DNA from 2 places in the Streptomyces sp. NPDC050509 genome. Region 2 is predicted to be linked to the other one. Evidence: riboswitches for the same ligand, from Rfam matches in the RefSeq annotation. Region 2 holds a riboswitch; the other holds the start of a gene.
What was found. A riboswitch is a leader RNA that binds a small molecule or an ion and turns the genes downstream of it on or off. The one in region 2 is predicted to bind cyclic di-AMP.
Positions count from the first base shown of each region.

Region 1: linked by a shared signal. The riboswitch ahead of ACIBJC_RS32575 (transglycosylase SLT domain-containing protein) and the one ahead of ACIBJC_RS37095 (M23 family metallopeptidase) in region 2 are both predicted to bind cyclic di-AMP.

Region 1 covers NZ_JBITHL010000014.1:94,132-106,139, reverse strand. Annotated here, with positions in the region: gene ACIBJC_RS32585 (gluconate:H+ symporter) at 1-29, shown strand, start outside; gene ACIBJC_RS32580 (enolase C-terminal domain-like protein) at 121-1,449, shown strand; cyclic di-AMP (ydaO/yuaA leader) riboswitch at 1,905-2,069, shown strand; gene ACIBJC_RS32575 (transglycosylase SLT domain-containing protein) at 2,074-2,796, shown strand; gene ACIBJC_RS32570 (amino acid permease) at 2,918-4,321, opposite strand; gene ACIBJC_RS32565 (CU044_5270 family protein) at 4,516-5,505, opposite strand; gene ACIBJC_RS32560 (RNA polymerase sigma factor) at 5,502-6,065, opposite strand; gene ACIBJC_RS32555 (hypothetical protein) at 6,287-6,631, shown strand; gene ACIBJC_RS32550 (hypothetical protein) at 6,711-7,121, opposite strand; gene ACIBJC_RS32545 (trypsin-like serine peptidase) at 7,288-8,430, opposite strand; partial or broken gene ACIBJC_RS32540 (transposase) at 8,622-9,291, opposite strand; gene ACIBJC_RS32535 (dienelactone hydrolase family protein) at 9,338-9,898, opposite strand; gene ACIBJC_RS32530 (hypothetical protein) at 10,329-10,754, opposite strand; gene ACIBJC_RS32525 (hypothetical protein) at 10,845-11,357, shown strand; partial or broken gene ACIBJC_RS32520 (IS5 family transposase) at 11,364-12,005, opposite strand.
Region 2 covers NZ_JBITHL010000020.1:90,513-102,520, reverse strand. Annotated here, with positions in the region: gene ACIBJC_RS37100 (GntR family transcriptional regulator) at 164-871, opposite strand; gene ACIBJC_RS37095 (M23 family metallopeptidase) at 1,068-1,862, opposite strand; cyclic di-AMP (ydaO/yuaA leader) riboswitch at 1,875-2,042, opposite strand; gene ACIBJC_RS37090 (M16 family metallopeptidase) at 2,228-3,610, opposite strand; gene ACIBJC_RS37085 (M16 family metallopeptidase) at 3,628-4,986, opposite strand; gene ACIBJC_RS37080 (DNA topoisomerase (ATP-hydrolyzing) subunit A) at 5,213-7,663, shown strand; gene ACIBJC_RS37075 (CobW family GTP-binding protein) at 7,764-8,978, opposite strand; gene ACIBJC_RS37070 (ATP-binding protein) at 9,187-10,905, shown strand; gene ACIBJC_RS37065 (response regulator) at 10,902-11,579, shown strand; gene ACIBJC_RS37060 (cation acetate symporter) at 11,698-12,008, opposite strand, start outside.

The DNA of each region.
Region 1 (12,008 bases), on a different contig from region 2:
AACGCGCCCTGGACGTCCTCAACCTGTGAACTCCCCACCGTCCCCGGGCTGTAGGGCCTTCTTCGTGCCGTACGCCCCACCGGTACACCCCCGGTCACCGATCCTGGAAGGACTCGTCCCATGAGCCAGCCCGTCGTCACCGGCTTCTCCGTGTATCCGGTGGCAGGCCGTGACTCCATGGCGCTCAACCTCTCCGGCGCGCACGCCCCGTACTTCACCCGCAACGTCCTGGTCCTCCAGGACTCCCAGGGCCGGACCGGCGTGGGCGAGGTGCCGGGCGGTGAGCGCATCACCCGGACGCTGCGCGAGGCGGAGCCCCTGGTCGTCGGCGCGCGGGTGGGCGACCACAAGCGGGTGCTGCGCGCCCTCGGGGAGCGGTTCGGCGGCCGTGACGAGGCGGGGCGCGGCGAGCAGACCTTCGACCTGCGCACCACGGTGCACGCCGTGACGGCTGTGGAGTCGGCGCTGCTCGACCTGCTGGGGCAGCATCTGGAGGTGCCGGTGGCCGCCCTGCTCGGGGACGGCAAGCAGCGCGACTCGGTACGTTTCCTCGGCTACCTCTTCTACGTCGGCGACCCCGGCAGGACCGATCTGGAGTACGTCAGGGAACCCGGCGCGGACGTGGAGTGGTACCGCCTGCGCCGCGAGGAGGCGCTGACCCCGGAGTCGATCGTCCGGCAGGCCGAGGCGACCTACGCGCGGTACGGCTTCCGGGACTTCAAGCTCAAGGGCGGTGTCCTGCCAGGAGCGGAGGAGGTCAAGGCCGTACGGGCGCTGAAGGAACGCTTCCCCGAGGCGCGGATCACCCTCGACCCCAACGGGGCCTGGTCGCTGCGGGAAGCCGTCGAACTGTGCCGGCCCCTGGTCGGCACGCTCGCGTACGCCGAGGATCCGTGCGGGGCCGAGGACGGCTTCTCCGGCCGGGAGATCCTGGCGGAGTTCCGCCGGGCCACCGGTCTGCCCACCGCGACCAACATGGTCGCGACGGACTGGCGTCAGCTCATCCACGCGATGGCGTTGCAGTCGGTCTCCATCCCGCTCGCGGACCCGCACTTCTGGACCATGCGGGGGTCGGTGCGGGTGGCCGAGCTCTGCCATGCGGCGGGCCTGACGTGGGGCTGCCACTCCAACAACCACTTCGACATCTCGCTGGCCATGATGGCCCATTGCGGGGCCGCCGCCCCGGGGGAGTACAACGCCCTGGACACCCACTGGATCTGGCAGGAGGGCATGGAGCGGCTGACCGTGGAGCCCCCGCGGATCACCGCCGGCGAGATCGCCGTCGACGACACCCCGGGTCTCGGCGTCGAGGTCGACATGGACCGGCTGCTCGCGGCCCATGAGCTGTACCTGGAGAAGAAACTCTCCGGCCGGGACGACGCCGCCGCGATGCGCTTTCTGGTGAAGGACTGGGAGTTCGACGGCAAGCGCCCCTGCCTGGTGAGGTGAACCGGCCCGCAGGAAGTGACGCGTGAATCGACATGCCGTCAGGAGAATGAATGGCGCGGTGAATTCGGTGGCGTCCCCGGTCAATTCCCGCAGGGTGTCGGCAGTTGTCGGGGTGTCGGGTGGAGGGGTGCGGGATCCCGGCAACCCGACGGGACCCATTGATGGGCCTTTGTCGGAATTGACCGTTAGGTGGATATGGGTGTGATTAGTGTGGCTTGCTCTCTCTAACGCCTTTTGCCTGTCCGATAATTCCGTTACGTTCGTGACCTGCGTCATACTCCTGGCGGCGGGTGGGCGGGGCGAGGTGGGCGCTTTCTCTCGCAGGGGAGGAAAGTTGAGTTCCCGGGACCCCTCCGGAAAGGCGATTGCGCCGCCTTTGCGGAACTTGTGCGGCCCTGATTTCTCGCTTACGTTCACGTCCATCCGGATGGACCGCCAAATCCTGCCGCCGTCCGGAATCCCACACACCTATCCGTCAGAAGGCAGGAGCGGGGGACCCAGGTAAGTCGCCGGTCCGGAATTTCCGGAACGGCTCGGGGTGAAGCCGTACGCACCGTCGTACGGCCGGGCATCTCCAGCCCGAACCCGACAGCTCACCTCGCAGGCGACGGAGAGGAATTCGTCGTGCCCAGAAACGCCAAGCACCGCCGTTCCAGAGCTGGCTCCATCGCCCGTCGCCTCGTCGCGGTGGGTGCCGGGGGCGCCGCCCTCGCGATTCCGCTGGTGTCCGCGGCCACCGCCCAGGCGGCGGAGGCCCCCGCCGCCCCGGCGAAGACCACCACCTACGTCGTGGTCTCCGGCGACTCCCTGTCCAAGATCGCGCACGCGCACTCGGTCAGCGGCGGCTGGAAGAAGCTGTACGAGGACAACCGGAGCGCCGTCGGCGCCGACCCGTCGCACGTACTCCCCGGCCTGAAGCTGACCCTCAAGGGGAAGGCCCCGGCCACCGCCGCCAAGACGGCCACCACGGCGAGCACGAAGTCCGGTACGAACGGCTCCGTCACCCAGGCCGCCACGAAGACGTACAGCGACAACCTGGACGGCTGGATCCGCGAGTCGCTCGACGTCATGGCCCAGCACGGGATCCCCGGCACCTACGAGGGCATCCACCGCAACATCATTCGTGAGTCCGGGGGCGACCCGAACGCCATCAACAACTGGGACATCAACGCCCAGAACGGCGTTCCGTCCAAGGGCCTGCTCCAGGTCATCGCCCCGACGTTCCAGGCGTACCACGTGCCCGGTACGTCGACGGACAGCTACGACCCGGTCGCCAACATCACGGCCGCGTGCAACTACGCCGCCGACCGGTACGGCTCGATCGACAACGTGAACGGTCCCTACTAGACCGGACCGGCGTCGCGCAGCGCGCTGAACACACCGGCCCCGGCCCCGCCGTCCTACGACGTCGGGGCCGGGGCCGGTTCCCGTACCCCACGCGACGCCTGTGCCCCACAGGGCACCCGTGTCACACGCGTCGCGCGCGCAGCTCCCGTACCCCCGCCACCGCCAGCACGAGCGCCGTCGCGCCCAGGGACCACAGGAGCTGCGGGCGGGCCGCGTCATCGGTGAGCATCAGGACGAACACCGTCGCGATCGCGGCGAGCGTCACCCAGGTCAGGCCGGGGAAGAGCCACATCCTCAGGACCAGGCGCTCCGGCGCCTCCCGCTCGATGCGCGGGCGCAGCCGGAGCTGCGACACGGCGATCATCGCCCAGACGAAGAGCAGCACCGCGCCGACCGCGTTGAGCATGTACAGGAAGACCGTGTCGGGCCACTTCAGATTGAGCAGTACGGAGACGAACCCGAACGCCACCGACGCCAGCACCGCCCGCCGCGGCACACCCGCGCCGCCCACCTTCAGCAGGGCCTTCGGCGCCTCGCCCCGTTCGGCCAGGGAGAAGACCATCCGGGACGAGCCGTAGAGGTTGGCGTTGAGCGCCGAGAGCAGCGCCACGAAGACCACGATGTTCATGATCTGTCCGGCCGACGGGATACCGATCGCGTCGAGGACGGTGACGTACGGGCTGAGCCCCGCCTTCTGCGCCGTCCAGGGCAGCACGGTCACGATGACCGCCATCGAGCCGACGTAGAAGAACAGGATCCGGAAGACCGCGCTGCGCACCGCGCGCGCCACCGAGCGCACCGGGTCGTCGGACTCGGCCGCCGCGATCGTGACGACCTCCAGACCGCCGAAGGCGAAGATCACGGCGAGCACCCCGGAGGTGACGCCCTGCCATCCGTTCGGGAGGAAGCCGCCCTGTCCGGTGAGGTGGGCGAGACCGGCCGGGCTGGTGTCGGGCAGGACGCCGAAGATCGCGAGCAGCCCCAGAACCAGGAACGCGACGATCGCGAAGACCTTCAGGGCCGCGAAGTAGAACTCGAACTCGCCGAAGTTCTTCACGGCCGCGAGGTTCGCGCCGGTGAAGACGACCATGAAGACCAGGACCCAGGCCCACTGCGGTACGGAGGGCAGCCAGCCGTTCGCGATCTGCGCCGCGCCCGTCGCCTCCACGGCGAGCACGACGACCAGCAGGAACCAGTACAGCCAGCCGACGCTGAACCCCGCCCACCGGCCGAGCGCGCGCTCGGCGTGCACGGAGAACGAGCCCGACGCGGGCATCGCGGTCGACATCTCGCCCAGCATCCGCATCACGCACATCGCGAGCACGCCCGCGATCAGATACGAGACGACGATCCCGGGACCGGCCAGCGCGATCCCGGCGCCGGAGCCGACGAAGAGCCCGGCGCCGATGACACCGCCGAGCCCGAGCATGGTGAGGTGGCGCTGCTTGAGCCCGCCGGCCAGTGGTTCGCCGGACGGGGACGCGGCCGGCGTGGCCGGGGGAGGAGCGGGGAGTCGGTCGTGCATGGGGTGGGTCCAGACTGCTTTCCGGGCTGGTGGCTACGGAGACGGTGCGGCCCTGGCAGTGTCTCCGGACCGCCCCCGTCCAGGCAAAACGATTCCGGAGGCCGGACGCCGGACGACCGGCACGGGGCGGATGCCCGACGACCGGCACCCCGAGATGCCCGCGGGCGTCCGCCTCGTGCCCGCGGGCGTCCGGCTCAGCGCAGCCACGCCTCGTACGACATCACGGAGCCCGCCGTGACCCGGTAGCGGGCGATGTCCCGGGTGTACGTGATCTCCATGCCGAGCACCCGGCCGTCGCGCGGGTCGAGGATCACCAGGCGCCGTAGGGGCTCCCCCCGGTCCGCGGGGGAGTCGTACACATACGCCAGGCCCGTTCTGCCCAGCCGGTCGGTGACCGTTCCCGCGGGGCGCAGGCCGGGCTCGGCGGCCAGGACGCCGACGAGCGCGGCGGTCTCCCGGGGGCCGGGGGTCCACGCCTTGAGGTAGGCGGAGACGGCGTCCAGCAGGGCCGGAAGGCCGGGAGGGTCCGGCAGACGCGCGCCGTGCAGCAGATACGCGCGCAGCCCGGTCACGGTGTGCGGCGGGCTCTCGGGGTACGACGTGTCCGGCGCGTTGCCCGCGAGCCGCGTGGTCTCGCTCAGCACGGTGCGGTCGCCGACCGCGGGTCCGTCGCCGGTGAGGACGGGCCGCCCCGGACGCCTCGGGTCGGTGGCCACCACCGTCTCCGTCCAACTGCCGTCGTGGTGACGGCGCGTGGTCCGCTCCTCGGCCACGGTGACCGGGGCGGCGCTGCCGTCGTCCCGCAGTCCCATGCTCCACGTCTGGACGTCCGTTCCCGGGAGGGGCGCTGCCGTACGGTTCGCCGCCGCCCGGCGGACCCGCTCGGCCAGCTCGGCCAGCGGTACGGCGGGCGCGCCGGCGTCGACGCTCAGCGGGGAGGGCGCATCCACCGCGCTCCTGGTGGCCGCACCGCCGAACAGCACGGCCAGCGCCACCACCGCCGCGGTCGCAGCCGTCGCCGTCGCGAGACCCCACGCGGTACGCCGCCGGCACCGCGCCCGGCCCTCGCGCAGCAGCCGGTTCAGCCGCCGCTCCGCCTCGGCGGACAGCGGGCGGTCCCGCCAGGGGCCCTCGTCGGCGGGCGCCGGGTCGGCGGCCCGCAGCAGGTCGATCTCGTCGGTCATGGGCGCTGCCTCTCCGCGGCGTCGGGAACGGTGGTGGTCGCGTCGGGAACGGCCCGGTGGACGGGCAGCGCGTCGATACGCTCGCGCAGCCGCCGGCGCGCCCGGTGGACGCGCATCGTCGCCGCGTGGGTGCTGCAGCCGACGACGACCGCGATGTCGCGCGCCTCCAGCCCCTCCCAGGCGGTGAGCCGCAGGACCTCCTGGTCCGCCTCCGGAAGCTGGGCCAGCGCGTCGTGCACCCAGTCGCCCGGTGTTCCGGCGGCCGGGCTGTCCACGACGTGCGCGCGGTGCGCCACCGTGTGGTGGCCGATCCGCTGGAGGAGCCGCCGGTGACGGCCCGCCCCGCGCACGGCGTTGGCCAGGCAGTACCGGGCCACTCCGTACAGCCAGGGCAGCGGTTCGGCCGGCAGCTCGTGGCGGCGTCGCCAGGCCACCACGAAGACGTCGGCGACGACCTCCTCCACGTCGGCTCTCTGGCTGCCCAGTCGCCGGGCAACGAAGCGGCTGACCACCCAGTAGTGCGCGCGATAGGCAGCGGCGAAAGGCTCTTCGTCGCTCATGTCCGTCCTGTGTCCGGGCGGCCCCACGTCCTCACCGACCCCTCATTCGTGTGACCCAGGTCTCATATCGCCCGTTCCGGTGAGGGGCGGCCGGGCACCGGACATGACCAGGACATGAACAGCTCCGTAGAACGCCAACAGCCGGGCAATGCGGTCATGTGGTGGTCAACCACCACGGATCGCGGCACGAGCGGCGCGATAGGTCCGAACGCGGTGGCAGGGTGACGGCGAAGGACGCGGCCGAACCCTCGCCGCCCGAGGAGACCGCGGTGGGCCTCCGGCAGATCGAGGGGTACCTCCTGCTGACCGCCGCGCACACCAAGGGCGAGGAGCGGGCCCGCAGGATCGCCGACCGGCTGGAGTGGATGACGGCGGATCAGCGCCAGGTCTTCGAACAGCTCTATCTCCAGGACCACAGGGAGATCACCCAGGAGTCGCTGTGCCGCGTCACCCACCGTTCCGCCGAACTGCGCGCGGAGTACGAGCGGCGCTACACCCGCCTGCGGCGGCGGCTGGTCGCCGGTCATCTGGTGGCGCTGGCGGTCTGTCTGTTCGTGCTGTTCTGACGGTACGCCGGCCACCCGCCCCGGCCGCCCCCCCCGATCAGGCATCAGGCATCAGGCAGAGCGGCCGGGCCGGTGAGCCCTACACGTCGAGCGGCGGCCGGTGACTCGGAGAGCCGGCGATGCTGCCGCCGGTCCTGGTGACCGTGGGGTCGAACTCGGTGATGGTGAGCTGGAATCCGACCGGACGGCGGGCGGCGAGCGGCTCCAGGTGCTTCTCCGCCGCCGCGAACAACTCGTCCGCTATCCGGCCCCTGACCTCCTCGGGGCGGCCGGGTGCGATCGTCAGTCTGATCTGCACATGGCCGTTGTCCGGCCCGGCCTCCGGACGGTCGCCGACCCGGGCGGCGGTCGCCGGCATGGCGAGGGTACGGGTGCCCCAGCGGGGGAAGACGCCCAGGCCGAGGGCGGTCTCGTGCAGGATGTCGAGGAGGGTGTCGACGTCCAACTCCTCGGCCAGGTTCGGGGTGTACTCGACGATGATGTGCGGCACCTTCGGATCTCGCTTTCGTATCCGTACGGGAGACGCCGGCGCCCCGGCGATACCGTGAGTCTGCACGCCTCGCGTACGGACCCGCGTACCGCCGGGGCGAACACGGGCCACCGGATTCCGCGCCGCTCGGAGCCTGTCGCCCGCTCGGAGGTCACCCGACAGGCTCTCAGGCGAACTTGTCGCTCACCGACTCGTAGACCGCCTTCGCCCCGGCGCCGAGGTGCGGCCCCGCCAGCCAGGTCTGCTCGCTCGGACCGATCGACGTGTTGCTCACCAGCGCGGGCAGCCCCTTCGCGTCCTCGATGAACCAGCCGCCGCCGGAGGAGCCCCCGGTCATGGTGCAGCCGATCCGGTACAGCGACGGCTGGTCGTCCCTGACCGAGAGCCTGCCGGGGCGGCCCCGGCAGGTGAACATCCGCTCGCCGTCGAAGGGCGGCGACGCCGGATACCCCCAGACGCCCATCCCCGCGATCTTCGTCGCCGACGGCGCGTCGAACATGACGCGGGACGCGCCGCCGACCGTCTCCTCCAGTGACCCGAAACCGCTCCCCGCGGGCTTCTTCACATGGAGCACGGCGAAGTCGAACGGCGAACCCCTGCCGCCCGACGGGGTCCCCTCGGAGATCCACTGCGGCGAGGTCTGCGCCCAGTCCGCCCACCAGATCCCGAACGGCGCGAGCTGACTCTTGCGCACCCCCGACAGGGCCGCGCCCTCCAGCCCCTCGTCGTTGTAGGACGGGACGAAGACGATGTTGCGGAACCAGCCGCCCTTCGCCCCCGCGTGCACACAGTGCCCGGCCGTCCACACCAGGTTCGAGGCGCCGGGGTTCGCCGGGTCCGTCACCACCGTCGCGGAGCAGACCGAGGGCCCCTCGGGGGTGTCGAAGAAGAGCTTGCCGACCATCGGGGCGTTGTCGCGGTACGAGACGGGCGCGGGCTCGGCGGCGACGGGCTCCGGCTCCGGGTCGGAGACGCCCGCGTCCTCGAACTCCCCGTCCACGGGCCGGTCCGTACTGGTGCCCTGGAGCATCCGGCCCGGAATCCACAGCCCCTCGATGACCGGGTTGAAGAACGCGGCGGCCTCCCGGGCCCAGTCCGCGGCGTCCCAGTCGCGCCAGCCACCCTCGCGCCACCCGTCCGGAGCGTCGGAGCCGACGGCCCCGGCGGGCCCGGTGTCCCCCGCGGACCCGGCGCCTCCGGCGGACCCGGTACCCGTGCTTCCGGCGGGCGCGGAGCAGGCAGTGGCGCAGATCGCCAGTAAGGCGAGCATGCAGGCCATGAGCATCACCGGGCGGTGCCTGGAGCGCATGGATCGTTCCTCCGGTCCCTCAAGTGCGTCGAACGGTGTACGCACGGGGCCCGGGTTGGTACGGAGTCCGGCGACAACCTGTCTTGAGGAGGTAGTACGTGGTGGAGCCCGCCCCGGTTCAAGACACCGCCGCGCGGCGGCCGGAGCTCCTTCGCGGACCCGACTGGGGCCTGTATCGAATGTGCTGGGCACAGCCACTCATTGATGGCCGCTACGAGGACGGTCGCCTCGTAGCGGACCGCGAGCTTGCCGTATCCCGTGGCCACGGCGCGGTGCCTTTCGAGCCGATTGATACCGCATTCAACCGCGTGCCGAGCCTTGCAGTCCTCCGGGGCGAACGTCGGTGGACGGCCGCCGTGGGAGCCGAGTTTCTTGCGGGAGGCGTACGCCTTGTCGGCGCGCACCCGCCTCGGCCGGGTACGCGGTCGGCCCGGCCCCGGTCGGGGCACCCTGATGCGGCCCAGGACGACGTCGAACTGCGGGGAGTCTCCACGCTGCCCGGCGGTGATCACGATGGACATGGGCTTCTGGCCCTGCTCGACGGCCAAGTGCAGCTTGGTGGTCAGGCCGCCGCGCGAGCGCCCGATGCCGTGGTCGTCGGGCTCCGTGGAGACGCCGCCGGGCGGCTCCTTCTGCAAGTCCCCTTTCCTCGCTCCGGCGGCGGAACAGGTCGTACACCCGGCCCCGCGGTCCGTACTCCTCCGGCATGTCCCGCCACGGAATGCCTGTGCGCACTCGGAACCGTATGCCGTCGATCAGCTTTCGTCGGGTCCATATCGGCGGTCGGCCCGGCCTCTTGCCCTGCGGCAACAGGGGTTCCGGTACCGCCCATTGCTCGTCTGCCGGATCTCCACGCGACACGAACCAAGATCATGGCATGGTCAAGATCCTCTCTTGATGCACGACCTCAGTCGAGGAAGTCCAGCACCCGGCGCCAGGTCAGCTCGGCTGCGGCCGGGTCATGGTCGGGAAGGTCGCGGTCGGTGTAGAAGTGGCCGGCGCCCGGATAGCGGAAAACCTCCAGGTCGACGCTCCTCTCCCGTGCCGCTTGGCAGAGCGCGGCAACGCGCTCGGGCGGCGCGAACTCGTCCGGTTCAGCGGCGTGCAACTGCACCCTGAGACCTGGACGAACGGATGCGGGAAGGTCGGCGGTGGCGTGCAGGAGAAGAACGCCGACGGCAGCGGGGCGCTCGGGCCAGAGATCGGCGACGACACCTGCGCCCATGGAAACACCGGCGAGTACGGTCTCGTCCGGCATACCCCTGAGGGCCTGCCGGGCGCGTTTTACCACCGCCGCCCAGCCGACCCGGTCGACCAGCTGAAATCCCTGGTCGAGGGTCACCGCGGTCTCGCCGCCGAAGAGGTCGGGCGTAACGACCTCATGCCCGGCGCGACACAGCCGCTCGGCGGCGCGAAGTTCGGCTGGGCGCAGGCCGAGAACTGAGTGGAACAACGCGATGTGAGCCATGGTGTCATCGTGCCGCACCGCGACTCCAGCCTGCCGCGACTGCCCGCTGCGGCGGCAGAAACCCCGCGTCGGTCGAGATCACCTGGCAAACGGTCAAGATCGCCTGCCAGGGGACACGGTGATGACCTGTCGCAGCCAAGGTTGAGCGTTCATCACTGAATGGTGAGCACCGACCGGGGGAGCGCGGGGCAGTCCTCGGGGCCCTGCCGCCGAAGCTGCTCATCGCGGTGGACTTGCGTCGCGGGAGGCTCTCACACGTTGCGGTGTCCGCCCTGCCCATGTGGGAGAGCCTGGCTGAATGCGCTGATTCAACGCACCAACCAAGCCATCGGTGACCGGGGCGATGGCTCCCGAGCAGGAGGTGTGCGCGGCGGGTGAGCGGTACGAGTGAGCCGAGGATCGTCCCGCTGCACCGGGACCGTGACGGCGATCAGGGGCGCCCGTAGCGCTTGCACAGCAGGTACGTGACCGGGCCGTTTGCAGCACCGTCATCGAGGCAGACTCGCACGAAGGCCGCACCACCGGGAACGTCTGCATCGACGGGGATGCTGAATGTGCCGCTCTTGCCGCACACGTTGTAGAGGCTGTAGTCCTTTCTCAGTTCGTTGCCGGCGCTGTCGAGAGTGAATGCCGTGGTGCCCCGGCAGCTTGCCGGGTCGACCGACTTGTGTTCGCCCGCCACGGTGACCGACCGGTTGTACCAGGTGATCGTGCCCCTCGTGTATGTGTTCCCGAGAGTGACGTCGAATTCGCTGGTCGGGTAGGCGGAGGTCTGGGCGGTGGCCGCGGGCGCGCCCAGGAGCATGCCCGTGGTCAGTGTGACGGCGCTGAGTACAGCGGCGAGGTGAGTGCGCATGAGGTCCCCCGGGAGTTGAGCCTGTCACGGCTGCCGGTTACGCGCCTCTGGGGCGTGTGTCGGAAGTACTCTAAGTTGGCTGACGTGAGTGTGCGGCGGAGTTACCGAAATGTCGGACCGGTCGAGCTGAAGTCTGCGGTCCCGCTTGGTGACGGCGGGTGCCGCATCAGCTCGGCGACTGATTTCGGCAGCTGGATCGCTGAGCGATCGTCGGCGGAGCCGGCCGAACCGTTCACCTTCGTAGTCGGCACGGACGGCGTGCTTCGGCTGGCGCCGCGGCGAAGCGAGCACGTGGCCTGTGCCGGCGGAGACACGGTTCTGGGTGCCGGCGAGATCAGCTTCATGCGCGAGGCGGACCAGTGGGCCGTGAGCGAGGTCAGCAACCAGTCCACCGGGTACTGCCCGGACATCGTCTCCTGGGCGGAAGTCGCCCGCGCTCCGGACGACGTAGAGCTCGGGCGGCCCTCCGGCTTCACCCACGAGGTGGTGTTCCGGCGGTGCCCCGACTGCCAGGAGCACAACATCGTGCGCGAGGACGACTTCGTCTGCGTCTACTGCGACAGCGATCTGCCTGCGGCGTGGAACGTGGACCCCACCGCGTGACGGCCGAGGGTCACACCACTCGTTGATGGCAGCGACGAGGACAGCCGCCTCGTAGCGGACCGCGAGCTTGGCATACCGCGTGGCGACAGCGCGGTGCCTCTTGAAGCGGTTGATTCCGCACTCGACCGCGTGGCGCTCGCGGCCACGCTGCCCGGCCGTCACCACGATCGACATCGGCTTCTGGCCCTGCTCGACGGCCAGGTGCAGCTTGGTGGTGAACCCACCGCGCGAACGTCCCAGCCCGTGATCACCGGGCTCGGCGAAGACACCACCCGTTGGCTCCATCTGCAGGTCACCCCGCCTCCGGGCCCCGGCCGCATGCTGATGGGCGCGGCACACCGTGGAGTCGACGCTCAGGTCCCACGTCATCGCACCCTTTGCGTCGGCCAGGGACTGGAGCCGGGTGAGGACCCCGTGCCAGGTGCCGTTCCGCTGCCATCGCCATCGGCGGAACAGGTCGTGGACCCGGCCCCACGGCCCGTACTCGACGGGCAAGTCCCGCCACGGAACACCGGTCCGGACCCGGAACCGTATGCCGTCGATCAACTGCCGCCGAGGCCGGACGGGCGGCCGTCCCGCCTTCGTGCCCTTCGGCGACAACGGCTCCAGCAACGCCCACTGCTCATCCGTGAGATCTCCCCGCCCCATGAA
Region 2 (12,008 bases):
GCGCCGTGGCCCCCCCCCCCCCCCCCCATCCGTATTCCCCCGCCCCCGCCCCCCCCCCCCCCCCCGCCCCCCCCCCCCCCCCCCCCCCCACGGCTCCGTCTTTTCGTGCGGGCAGCAAAGAATAGGCCGCGCCTATTTATTCTCTTTGTATACGGCTCGATTGTTAATGCTGTGCGCTCGCGATGTTTACGGCGTGTTGCGAAGCCCTCACCTTTTCCCGGGCCCGGCCGGGGTCGGGGCCGTGCCCGGGGCGGCGCAGCCGGTGCACCGCCATCGTGCGCTCCGCGTGCAGGGTGGTGAGCGCCCGCGCGCGTTCGCCGTCGCCGCGCGCCACCGCGTCCACGATCGCGCCGTGCTCCGCCCAGGACTCCACCGGGTGGCTGGGCTGCTCGACCACGTACATCCAGGCGATCTTGTGGCGGAGCTGGGTGAGCAGCGAGGTGAGCGCGGGGCTTCCCGACGCCTGGGCGAGCGTCTCGTGGAACCAGGCGCCCAGCGAGCGCAGATCCTCGCCCTGGCCCCTGCGGGCCCGTTCCTGGCCCAGTCTGACCAGGCCGCGCAGGACCTTGAGGTGGGCTTCCGTACGGCGCTGGGCCGCGCGCGCCGCGCCCAGCGGCTCCAGCAGCAGCCGTACCTCCAGCAGGTCGGCGGCCTCCTGCTCCGTGGGCTCGGCGACACAGGCGCCGGCATGGCGGCGCGTGGTCACGAAGCCCTCCGACTCCAGTGTGCGCAGGGCTTCGCGTACGGGGACGCGGGAGACGCCGTAGCGCCGCGCGAGCTGCTCCTCGGTGAGCCGGCTGCCCCGCTCGAACAGTCCGGAGACGATGTCGTCGCGAATGGCCGTGCATACCGAGTGCGCGGGAATGCGCATGTCCGAACCTCCGCCTTAATCCGCGCGAAACGCTGCCGATTGACGCCTGTTCCGTGACTCTATTGCAATCAACGCGAATTTCCGATGGGTGCCCGGAATCCATGGATATCTTTTGGCCAGCGCGGGAGCACGGCGAAGGCCCCGGCGCGGAGCCGGGGCCTTCGTGGGAAGCGGTGCGCGGGTGGGGCGGGAGGTGTCAGACCGTCACGCCGTGCGCGCGGAGGTACGCGACCGGATCCATGTCGGAGCCGTAGTCGGCGCTCGTCCTGGCCTCGAAGTGGAGGTGCGGCCCGGTGACGTTGCCGGTGGCGCCCGAGAGGCCGATCTGCTGGCCCGGGGTGACGCTCTGGCCGACCGAGACGCCGATCGAGGAGAGGTGGCCGTACTGGGTGTAGGTGCCGTCCGCCATCCTGAGGACGATGTTGTTGCCGTACGAGCCGCCCCAGCCGGCCTCGACGACGGTGCCCGTGCCGACGGCCACGACCGAGGTGCCGGACGCGGCGCGGAAGTCGACGCCCGAGTGGCTGCCGGAGGACCAGAGGGAGCCGCCGGACTGGTAGCCGGTGGTGACGTACGAGCCGGCGACGGGAAGCCGGAAGGTGCCCAGCCGCTTGCGCTCCTCGGCGCGCGCGGCGCGCACCCGCTCCTCGCGCAGCTCCTTCGCGCGGGCCTCAGCCTTGCGCTCGGCCTCGGCCTTCGCCGCGGCGCGCGCCGTGGCCTCGGCCTTCAGCCGTTCGACCTTCTCGGCGGCGTGGCGCTGGGCCTCCGCCTGGTCGTCGACCGCGCCGGCGACGGCGTCGCCGATGGCGATGACCTGGGTGAGTCCGGTGTGCGTGGCGGCCTCGGTGGAGCTGTCGGCGGCGAGCGCCGGGGAGGCGAGGGAGCCGATGACGCCGGTCGCGGTCAGCGTCGCGAACCCGGCGGCGCTCGCGCCCTTGCAGGTGATGCGGTTCGGGGCGCGGTGCTTCCCGGTGGCACGGGTGAACGCCATGGAGTGGCTGGTCCTTTCCTTCCCTCTCGCCTACCGGGTTAGCTGACGGGTTCGGAGCAGGAAGGTCTCCTACGGACCCCTCCGCGCGGTGTGCCCGCGAAGGCCGTCCGATTCACCCCAGGGACGTGGGTCCCCGGCTCCCCAGGCTCGCGCCTGACGGGGACTCGGCGATGGCTGCCCGATGCCACTGATGCGGCGCAACGGCGAACAGCCGGACCGACGCTAAGCGGCTCGTCTTTCAATAACCAAACAGACAAGGTTTTTTGTAGCGCACACCACAGGGCAGACGGGCATCCTCTCCACCAAAGGGGACATAAAGCAGAACCCCGGCGACCGTGGTCGCCGGGGTTCCACGGAAAGACGAATCAGCCTGTGACAACCGTCACTTCACCGATTCCGAGAGCCTCGACCGGCTCCTTGATCTGCGCCGCGTCCCCGACCAGAACGGTGACGAGCCGGTCCACGGGGAAGGCGTTGACGGCGGCGGCCGTCGCCTCGACGGTGCCCGTCTCGACCAGCCGCGCGTAGAGCCGCGCCTGGAAGTCGTCCGGGAGGTGCTGCTCGACCTGGTCGGCCAGCGTGGCCGCGACGGAGGCGGCCGTCTCGTACTTCAGCGGCGCGACCCCCACCAGGTTCTGCACGGCCACGTCGCGCTCGGCGTCCGTGAGCCCTTCGGCGGCGAGGGTGCGCAGCACCGTCCAGAGGTCGTCGAGCGCCGGTCCGGTGGACGCGGTGTCCACGGAGCCGCTGATGGCGAGCATCGCGGCGCCCGTCCCCCCGTCCGGCGAGGACGGCGCCGAGGAGCGCAGCACCTGGCCGAAGGCGCGTACGCCGTAGGTGTAGCCCTTCTCCTCGCGCAGGACGCGGTCGAGCCGGGAGGTGAGCGTGCCGCCCAGGCAGTACGTGCCCAGCACCTGCGCGGGCCAGACGCGGTCGTGCCGGTCGGCGCCGATCCGGCCGATCAGAAGCTGGGTCTGGACGGCGCCGGGGCGGTCCACGATGACGACCCGGCCGGTGTCGTCGGCCGTGATGGCCGGTGCGGTCCTGGACGCGGCCGTGTCGCCCGTCCAGGCGCCGAGGGTGTCCGCGAGGATCGCGTCCAGGTCGACGCCCGCCAGGTCGCCGACGATCACCGCGGTGGCCGTGGCGGGGCGTACGTGCGCCTCGTAGAAGGCGCGGACGCCCGCGGCGTCGATGCGCTCCACGGTCTCCTCGGTGCCCTGGCGCGGTCGTGACATGCGCAGGGAGGCCGGGAACAGCTCCTTGGAGAGCTGCTTGGCGGCGCGGCGGCCCGGGTTGGCGGTCTCGTGCGGGATCTCGTCGAGCCGGTTCCGTACGAGCCGCTCGATCTCGCTGTCCGCGAAGGCGGGGGCGCGCAGCGCCTCGGCGAGCAGGCCGAGCGCCTTGAGCAGCCGGGAGACGGGGACCTCCAGGGAGACCCGCAGGCCCGGGTGGTCCGCGTGCGCGTCGAGGGTGGCGCCGCAGCGCTCCAGCTCGGCGGCGAACTCCTCGGCGCTGTGCTTGTCGGTGCCCTCCGAGAGCGCCCGCGCCATGATCGTGGCGATGCCGTCGAGCCCCTCGGGCTCGGCGTCCAGCGGGGCGTCGAGATTGATCTCGACGGCGACCACCTGCTGGCCGGGTCGGTCGCAGCGCAGCACCGTCAGGCCGTTGCCGAGCGTGGAGCGCTCGGGGGCGGGGAAGGCCCAGGGCCTGGCCTCGCCGGCGGTCGGCTGCGGGTGGAACTCCATGGTCACGGCAGCGTCGGTCACTGGTCCGCCCCCTCGTGCTCGTCGGTCTCGTCGGCGTCCGCCGCGTCTTCGGGGGCGATCGGCTCGTACACCAGCACCGCCCGGTTGTCGGGGCGCAGCCGCGCCGCGGCGACGGCCCTGACCTCGTCCGCGGTGATGTCCAGGACGCGGTCGACGGCGGTCAGCGCGAGCTGCGGGTCGCCGAACAGGACGGCGAACCGGCACAGTTCGTCGGCGCGGCCGGCGACCGTGCCGAGCCGGTCCAGCCATTCACGTTCGAGCTGGGCCTGGGCCCGCTCCATCTCCTCGGTGGTGGGGCCCTCGGCGGCGAACCTGGCCAGCTCCTCGTCGACGGCCGTCTCGATCGCCGGGACCTCGACCCCGCCGGACGTCTTCACGTCCAGCCAGCCGAGCGAGGGGGCGCCCGCGAGCCGCAGCAGCCCGAAGCCGGCGGCGACCGCGGTGCGGTCGCGCCGTACCAGCCGGTTGTGGAGGCGGGAGGACTCGCCGCCGCCGAGGACGGTGAGCGCCAGGTCGGCGGCGTCGCACTCGCGGGTGCCGTCGTGCGGCAGCCGGTAGGCGGCCATCAGCGCGCGGGCCGGGACCTCCTCGTGCACCTCCTCGCGGAGCTGCTCGCCGATGGTGTCGGGGAGGGTGCCGTCGCGCGGCGGCTGCTTGCCGTCGTGCGAGGGGATGGAGCCGAAGTACTTCTCGATCCAGGCGAGGGTGCGCTCGGGGTCGATGTCGCCGACGACGGAGAGCACCGCGTTGTTCGGCGCGTAGTTCGTACGGAAGAACGCGCGGGCGTCCTCCAGGGTGGCGGCGTCCAGGTCGGCCATGGAGCCGATCGGCGTGTGGTGGTACGGGTGGCCCTCGGGGTACGAGAGCGCGGTCAGTCGTTCGAAGGCCGTACCGTATGGCACATTGTCGTACCGCTGGCGGCGCTCGTTCTTGACGACGTCCCGCTGGTTCTCCATGGACTCCTCGTCGAGCGCGGCGAGCAAGGAGCCCATCCGGTCGGCTTCCAGCCAGAGCGCCAGTTCGAGCTGGTGGGTGGGCATGGTCTCGAAATAGTTGGTGCGTTCGAAACTGGTGGTGCCGTTGAGGGAGCCGCCGGCCCCCTGCACCAGCTCGAAGTGGCCGTTCCCCGACACCTGCGCCGAGCCCTGGAACATCAGGTGCTCGAAAAGGTGGGCAAGGCCGGTACGGCCCTTGACTTCGTGGCGCGAGCCGACGTCGTACCAGAGGCAGACCGCGGCGACCGGGGTCAGGTGGTCCTCGGAGAGCACCACGCGGAGGCCGTTGGCCAGGCGGTGCTCAGTCGCTGTCAGGCCGCCGGAACCGGCCTGCGCTGTGGCCGTGTGACCCATGGGCATGTACGTCCCTTCGATCGCGATATGGAGAAGTCCTGCCACTGTATGCAAGCGTGCCGACACCTGGCGAAGTTCCCGTAACAGGTCCGGGATCTGGCACCCTTCCGACACGCGCCCCTTCCCGTCCCAACGACGGGTCGAGGTCGGCGTTGTCAGTGGCGCGGTCCACAATGGTCCGCGTCAGTTCCAGAAGTTGCCGTACAGAACTTGTGAAGGAGCCGCAGCCGCGATGGCCCGCCGCAGCACCAAGACCCCGCCGCCGGAGGACTTCGAGGAGAAGATCCTCGACATCGACGTGGTCGATGAAATGCAGGGCTCCTTCCTTGAGTACGCGTACTCGGTGATCTACTCCCGGGCCCTGCCCGACGCCCGGGACGGCATGAAGCCGGTGCACCGCCGCATCGTGTACCAGATGAACGAGATGGGCCTGCGCCCCGACCGCGGTTACGTGAAGTGCGCCCGCGTCGTCGGCGAGGTGATGGGAAAGCTCCACCCGCACGGGGACGCGTCGATCTACGACGCCATGGTCCGCATGGCGCAGCCGTTCTCGATGCGGCTGCCGCTGGTGGACGGCCACGGCAACTTCGGCTCCCTCGGGAACGACGACCCGCCGGCCGCCATGCGGTACACCGAGGCCCGGATGGCCGACGCGACGTCGCTCATGACGGAGTCCATCGACGAGGACACCGTCGATTTCGAGCCGAACTACGACGGCCAGGAGCGCGAACCGGTCACACTTCCGGCCGCGTATCCCAATCTGCTCGTCAACGGGGCCACCGGCATCGCGGTCGGCATGGCGACGAACATGCCGCCGCACAACCTGGGCGAGGTCGTGGCGGCAGCCCGCCACCTCATCAAGCACCCGGCCGCCGACCTGGAGACGCTGATGCGTTTCGTACCGGGTCCCGACCTGCCGACCGGCGGCCGGATCGTCGGTCTCACGGGCATCAAGGACGCGTACGAGAAGGGCCGGGGCACCTTCAAGATCCGGTCGACGGCGACGGTGGAGGACGTCACCCCGCGCCGCAAGGGCATCGTCGTCACGGAACTGCCCTTCACGGTCGGCCCCGAGAAGGTCATCGCGAAGATCAAGGACCTCGTCTCCGCGAAGAAGCTCCAGGGCATCGCGGACGTCAAGGACCTCACGGACCGCTCGCACGGCCTGCGCCTGGTCATCGAGGTCAAGAACGGCTTCGTGCCGGAGGCGGTGCTGGAGCAGCTCTACAAGCTGACGCCGCTGGAGGAGTCCTTCGGCATCAACAACGTGGCGCTGGTGGACGGCCAGCCGCTGACGCTGGGCTTCAAGGAGCTGCTGGAGGTCTATCTGGACCACCGGTTCACGGTGGTACGCCGCCGCAGCGAGTTCCGCAGGACGAAGCGGCGCGACCGGCTGCATCTGGTCGAGGGGCTGCTCGTCGCGCTCATCGACATCGACGAGGTCATCCGGCTGATCCGGTCGAGCGACAACTCGGCGCAGGCCAAGGAGCGGCTGATCGAGCACTTCTCGCTCAGCGACATCCAGACGCAGTACATCCTGGACACGCCGCTGCGCCGGCTCACCCGGTTCGACCGGATCGAGCTGGAGAGTGAGCGCGACCGCCTCAACGGCGAGATCGACGAGCTGACCGGCATCCTGGATTCCGACAGCGAGCTGCGCAAGCTCGTCTCGACGGAACTGGCCGCGGTGGCCAAGAAGTTCGGCACCCCACGCCGTACGGTCCTGCTGGAGTCGGGCGCCGCCGCGGTGGCCTCGGTGCCGCTGGAGGTCGCGGACGACCCGTGCCGGGTGCTGCTCTCCTCCACTGGACTGCTGGCCCGTACGGCCAACGGCGAGCCGCTGGACGCGGGCGAGGGCCGACGCGTCAAGCACGACGTGATCGTCTCGGCCGTCCCGGCGACCGCGCGCGGCGACATCGGCGCGGTGACGTCCACGGGACGGCTGCTGCGGATCGCCGTGATCGACCTGCCACGGCTCCCGGACACGGCCGCGACACCGAACCTGTCGGGCGGGGCGCCGGTCGCGGAGTTCCTGGCGCTGGACGACGGCGAGGACCTCGTCTGTCTGACGACGCTGGACGAGTCGTCCCCCGGGCTCGCGCTCGGCACACTCCAGGGCGTCGTCAAACGGGTCGTCCCCGACTACCCCTCCAACAAGGACGAGTTGGAGGTCATCTCCCTCAAGGACGGCGACCGGGTCGTCGGCGGCGCCGAGCTGCGGACGGGCGAGGAGGACCTCGTCTTCATCACCTCGGACGCCCAGCTCCTGCGCTATCCGGCGGGACAGGTACGGCCGCAGGGCCGGGCCGCGGGCGGCATGGCGGGCGTCAAGCTGGCCGACGACGCCACGGTGATCTCGTTCACCGCGGTCGACCCGGCGGCGGACGCGGTGGTGTTCACGGTCACCGGGTCGCACGGCACGCTGGACGACTCCGTACGTACGGCGAAGCTCACGCCGTTCGACCAGTACCCGCGCAAGGGCAGGGCGACGGGCGGGGTGCGCTGTCACCGCTTCCTGAAGGGCGAGGACATGCTGGCCCTGGCCTGGGCGGGGGCGAGCCCGGCGCACGCGGCGCAGAAGAACGGCACACCGGTCGAACTGCCGGCCCCCGACCCGCGCAGGGACGGTTCGGGTACACCGTTCACGGCGGTGGTCGACGTGCTGGCCGGGCCCGCGCACTGACGGCGGACGTGCCTCAGCGGGTGCCCTCGGGGGCCGGGTCTTCGGACCCGGCCCCCGAGGGGTTTCCGAGGTCCGGGACGTCTCCGCTGTCCGAGGGCTCTCAGCGTTCCGAGAGGTCCCCGGGGTCGGAAGGATCTGCGGGGTCGGAAGGGGCCCCGGGGTCGGAAGGGTCCCCGGGCTCCGACAGGTCCGGTACGTAGCGCAGGACGCCCCACATGTCCCGCTGATCGGCCGTGGCCTCGGGTCCCTCCCCCGCGCCCGCCCGCCCGCGCGCCTCCGCCTCGGTCTCCTGGCACGCCTCCAGCTCCTTCAGCAGCGCGTCCGGGTCGATGCCCGAGCCGATCAGGACGAGCTGGGTGAGCCGCTCCGTACCCCGGGCCCAGGGCTCCGGGCGGAAACGCAGGAAGCGGCCGACCGCGTGCACCCCGTACCGGTGGTCCGGGTCGCCCGCGCCGAAGTCCACGAAGCCCTTGATCCGGTAGAGCCCCGCGGGCCGGGAGTCCAGGAACGCCATCAGCCGGCGCGGACGCATCGGGGCGGACGCGGTGAACGACACGCTCTCGTACGCCGTGTGGAGATGCCCCTCGTGACCGGCGCCGTGACCGGCACCGTGGCCCGCGCCCTCGCCGTCATGCGCGTCCTCGCCGTCATGCGCGTCCTCGTCCTCGTGCAGGTCCTCGAAGGAGAGCTGGCGTACCTTCTCCTCCTCCGCGGGCCGGACGGCGGGGTCGAAGAGCAGCTCCGGGTCGACCCGTCCGTACGACGCGGAGACCACCGGCGTCCCAGGGCCGAGCGTCTCCAGGAGGTCGAGGATCCGTGCGTGATCCGCCTCCGCCACCCGGTCGGTCTTGTTCAGGACCACCAGATCGGCGAGTGCGAGATGGCGGTCGATCTCCGGATGGCGCGCCCGGGTCGCGTCGAACTCGGCGGCGTCCACCACCTCGACCAGCCCCCCGTACACCGTGTGCGGATTGTCCCCGGCGAGGATCATCCGGACGAGTTCCTCCGGCTCGGCCAGGCCGCTGGCCTCGATGACGATCAGGTCGATACGGGCCGACGGGCGGGTCAGCCGCTCCAGGTAGCCGTCCAGCTCGCTCGCGTCGACGGCGCAGCACAGACAGCCGTTGCCGAGCGAGACCGTCGAACCGACCTGCCCCGCGACTGTCATGGCGTCGATCTCGATCGCCCCGAAGTCGTTGACGACCACCGCGATCCTGTTGCCGGCGCGGCGCCGCAGCAGATGGTTGAGCAGGGTCGTCTTCCCTGATCCCAGAAAGCCCGTGAGAACGACCACCGGGATCTGCTTCCTGCTCACGCCTCGCGCCTCCGTGCTGCGTCGTCCGGGCCCGCGCACCCGCGCCGGGCCCCGGGCGGACGATCTTGAGTCCGCCGCCCGGCTCCAGGATATGGGCGCGCCGACCCGGCCCCGCCAGGTATCGGGGCGGCCGTCCGGCGAGGATCCACCGCGTACCGATTCCGCCGAAATTTCGGAAAGCGCGGCGCGCCCTCTACCGTTCGTGTACATGAGTGCCGGACCGAGCACCGCGGGCGGACGACGAAGATTCGGCTGGCCGCGCCGGGTCTTCTCCCAGGTGCTGCTGATGCAGCTCGCCATCGCCGCGGGCGTCACCGTGCTGGCCACCGGCCTCTTCCTGGCCCCCTTCAGCGCCGAGCTGGACGACCAGGCGATGCGCCGTGCGCTCGCGATCGCCGAGACCACCGCCTCCGTACCCGTCGCCGAGGACCTGCTGGCCACCCGGCCGACGGTCGAAGGCCCCGTACAGGCCGAGGCCGAACGGATCAGGCGGGCAACCGGCGCCGAGTACGTCGTGGTCATGGACAAGCGCGGGGTGCGCTGGTCCCACACAGACGTCGACGAGATCGGCAGGGTCGTCTCCACCGACCCCAGCGACGCCCTCGCGGGCAAGGACGTCATGGAGCTGGACAACGGCACGCTCGGCCGCTCCGCCCGGGGCAAGGTGCCGCTGCGCGACAGCCACGGCACGATCGTCGGCGCCGTCTCGGTCGGGATCGCGTACGACAGCGTCCGCGACCGGCTCCTCGCCGCGATCCCCGGGCTCCTCGCGTACGCGGGCGGCGCCCTGGCGGCCGGGGCGCTCGCCGCGTATCTGATCTCCAGGCGTCTCCAGCGTCGGACCCACGACCTGGCGTTCTCCGACATCTCGGCCCTGCTCACCGAGCGTGAGGCCATGCTGCACAGCCTGCGCGAGGGCGTCGTCGCGCTGGACGGTTCCGGCCGGATCCGGCTGATGAACGACGAGGCGCAGCGGCTGCTGGGGCTCGGTCCCGACGCGACGGGCCGCCCGCTCGGCGAGGTGCTGGGCGACGGCCGTACCACCGAGGTGCTGACCGGGCGGGTACGGGGCGAGGACCTGCTCACCGTACGGGGCAGCCGCGTCCTGGTCGCCAACCGGATGCCCACCGACGACGGGGGCGCGGTCGTCACCCTGCGCGACCGCACCGAACTGGAGCGGCTCGGCCGGGAGCTGGACGCCACCCGCGGGCTGATCGACGCCCTGCGCGCCCAGGACCACGAGCACGCGAACCGGATGCACACGCTGCTGGGGCTGCTGGAGCTGGAGCTGCACGAGGAGGCGGTGGAGTTCGTCACCGAGGTGGTCGGGGTGCACCGGGCCACCGCCGAGCAGATCACCGAGCGGATCCACGACCCGCTCCCGGCGGCCCTGCTGGTCGGCAAGGCGACGGTCGCCGCCGAGCGTGGCGTGTCCCTGCGGCTGGCGCCCGCCACCCTGCTGCCCGACCGGCTGGTGGACCCGCAGGGCCTGGTCACGATCGTGGGCAACCTCGTCGACAACGCGCTGGACGCGGCGGTCGGCTCCCCGGAGCCGCGTATCGAGGTGGAGCTGCGCGCCGAGGGCCGTACCGTCGTGGCGGTGGTCTCCGACAGCGGTCCCGGGATCCCGGAGGAGCGGCGCGAGCTGGTCTTCACGGAGGGCTGGTCGACCAAGAAGCCGCCGGCGCACGGCAGGCGCGGGCTCGGCCTCGCCCTGGTCCGCAGGCTCGCGGAGCGGCAGGGCGGCAGCGCGCGGGTGGGCTCGGCGGTGGGCGGCGGCGCGCGGTTCACGGTCGTCCTCCCGGAGGCGCTGACCGAGGCCGGGCAGGAGGGCGCCCCGGGGTCCGAGCGGCCCGAGGGGCCCGTGGGACCCGATCCCTCGGCCGGTACGTCACACGAGCAGGCGACGGCAGGGGAGAAACGATGATCGATGTACTGGTCGTGGACGACGACGTCCGCGTCGCGCGCATCAACACGGCCTATGTGGCCAAGGTGGCCGGCTTCCGTGTCGTCGCCCAGGCCCACTCCGCCGCGGAGGCGCTGACCAGCGTCTCCGAGCACTCCGTCGATCTGATCCTGCTCGACCACTACCTGCCGGACGAGAACGGGCTCGCCGTCGTCCGTGAGCTGCGGCGGCTCGGCCACCAGACCGATGTGATCATGGTGACGGCCGCGCGCGACGTCGCCACCGTCCAGTCGGCGATGCGCCACGGCGCGCTCCAGTACCTGGTCAAACCGTTCAATTTCGCCGGGCTGCGGGCCAAGCTGGAGGCGTACGCGACGCTCCGCCGCACCCTGGAGAGCGGCGGCGAGGCGGAGCAGTCGGAGGTGGACCGGATGTTCGGGGCGCTCTCCGCGGCGAGCGCCCCCTCCCTCCCCAAGGGCCACTCCCCCACCACCGCCGAGCTGATCCGCCAGGTGCTCATGAAGGCCGAGGGGCCGCTCTCGGCCCAGGAGATCGCGGAGCACGCGGGGATGAGCCGGCAGACCGCGCAGCGCTATCTCAAGCTGCTGGAGCAGTCGGGGCGGGTACGGCTGACGCTGCGGTACGGCGAGACGGGGCGCCCGGAGCACCGCTACGCGTGGGCGGCGAGCGCCTGACGTACGGGGGGGCCGGGGCTTCCCCGTACGGGACCGTACCGCCCCCGTACGCCCGCCCCCGTACCGGACAGGGACCCGTGGGCACCGCACAAGGACCCGTGTACCGCACAGGGACCCGTCAGACCGCTCCCGCGCCGGTCAGCGACCTGACCTCGGTCTCCGCGTGGCGGGCCGCGTCCGGCGGCTCGGTGGAGGTGACCGTACCGATCCACCCGGCGAGGAAGCCCAGCGGGATCGAGACCAGCCCCGGGTTCTCCAGCGGGAAGACATGGAAGTCGACCCCGGGGAGGACGGCCGCGGGGCTCCCCGACACCACCGGCGAGAGCGCCACCAGCAGGAGCGCCGGGATCAGCCCGCCGTAGACGGACCAGACGGCGCCGCGCGTGGTGAAGTTCCGCCAGAACAGCGAGTAGAGCAGCACCGGCAGAT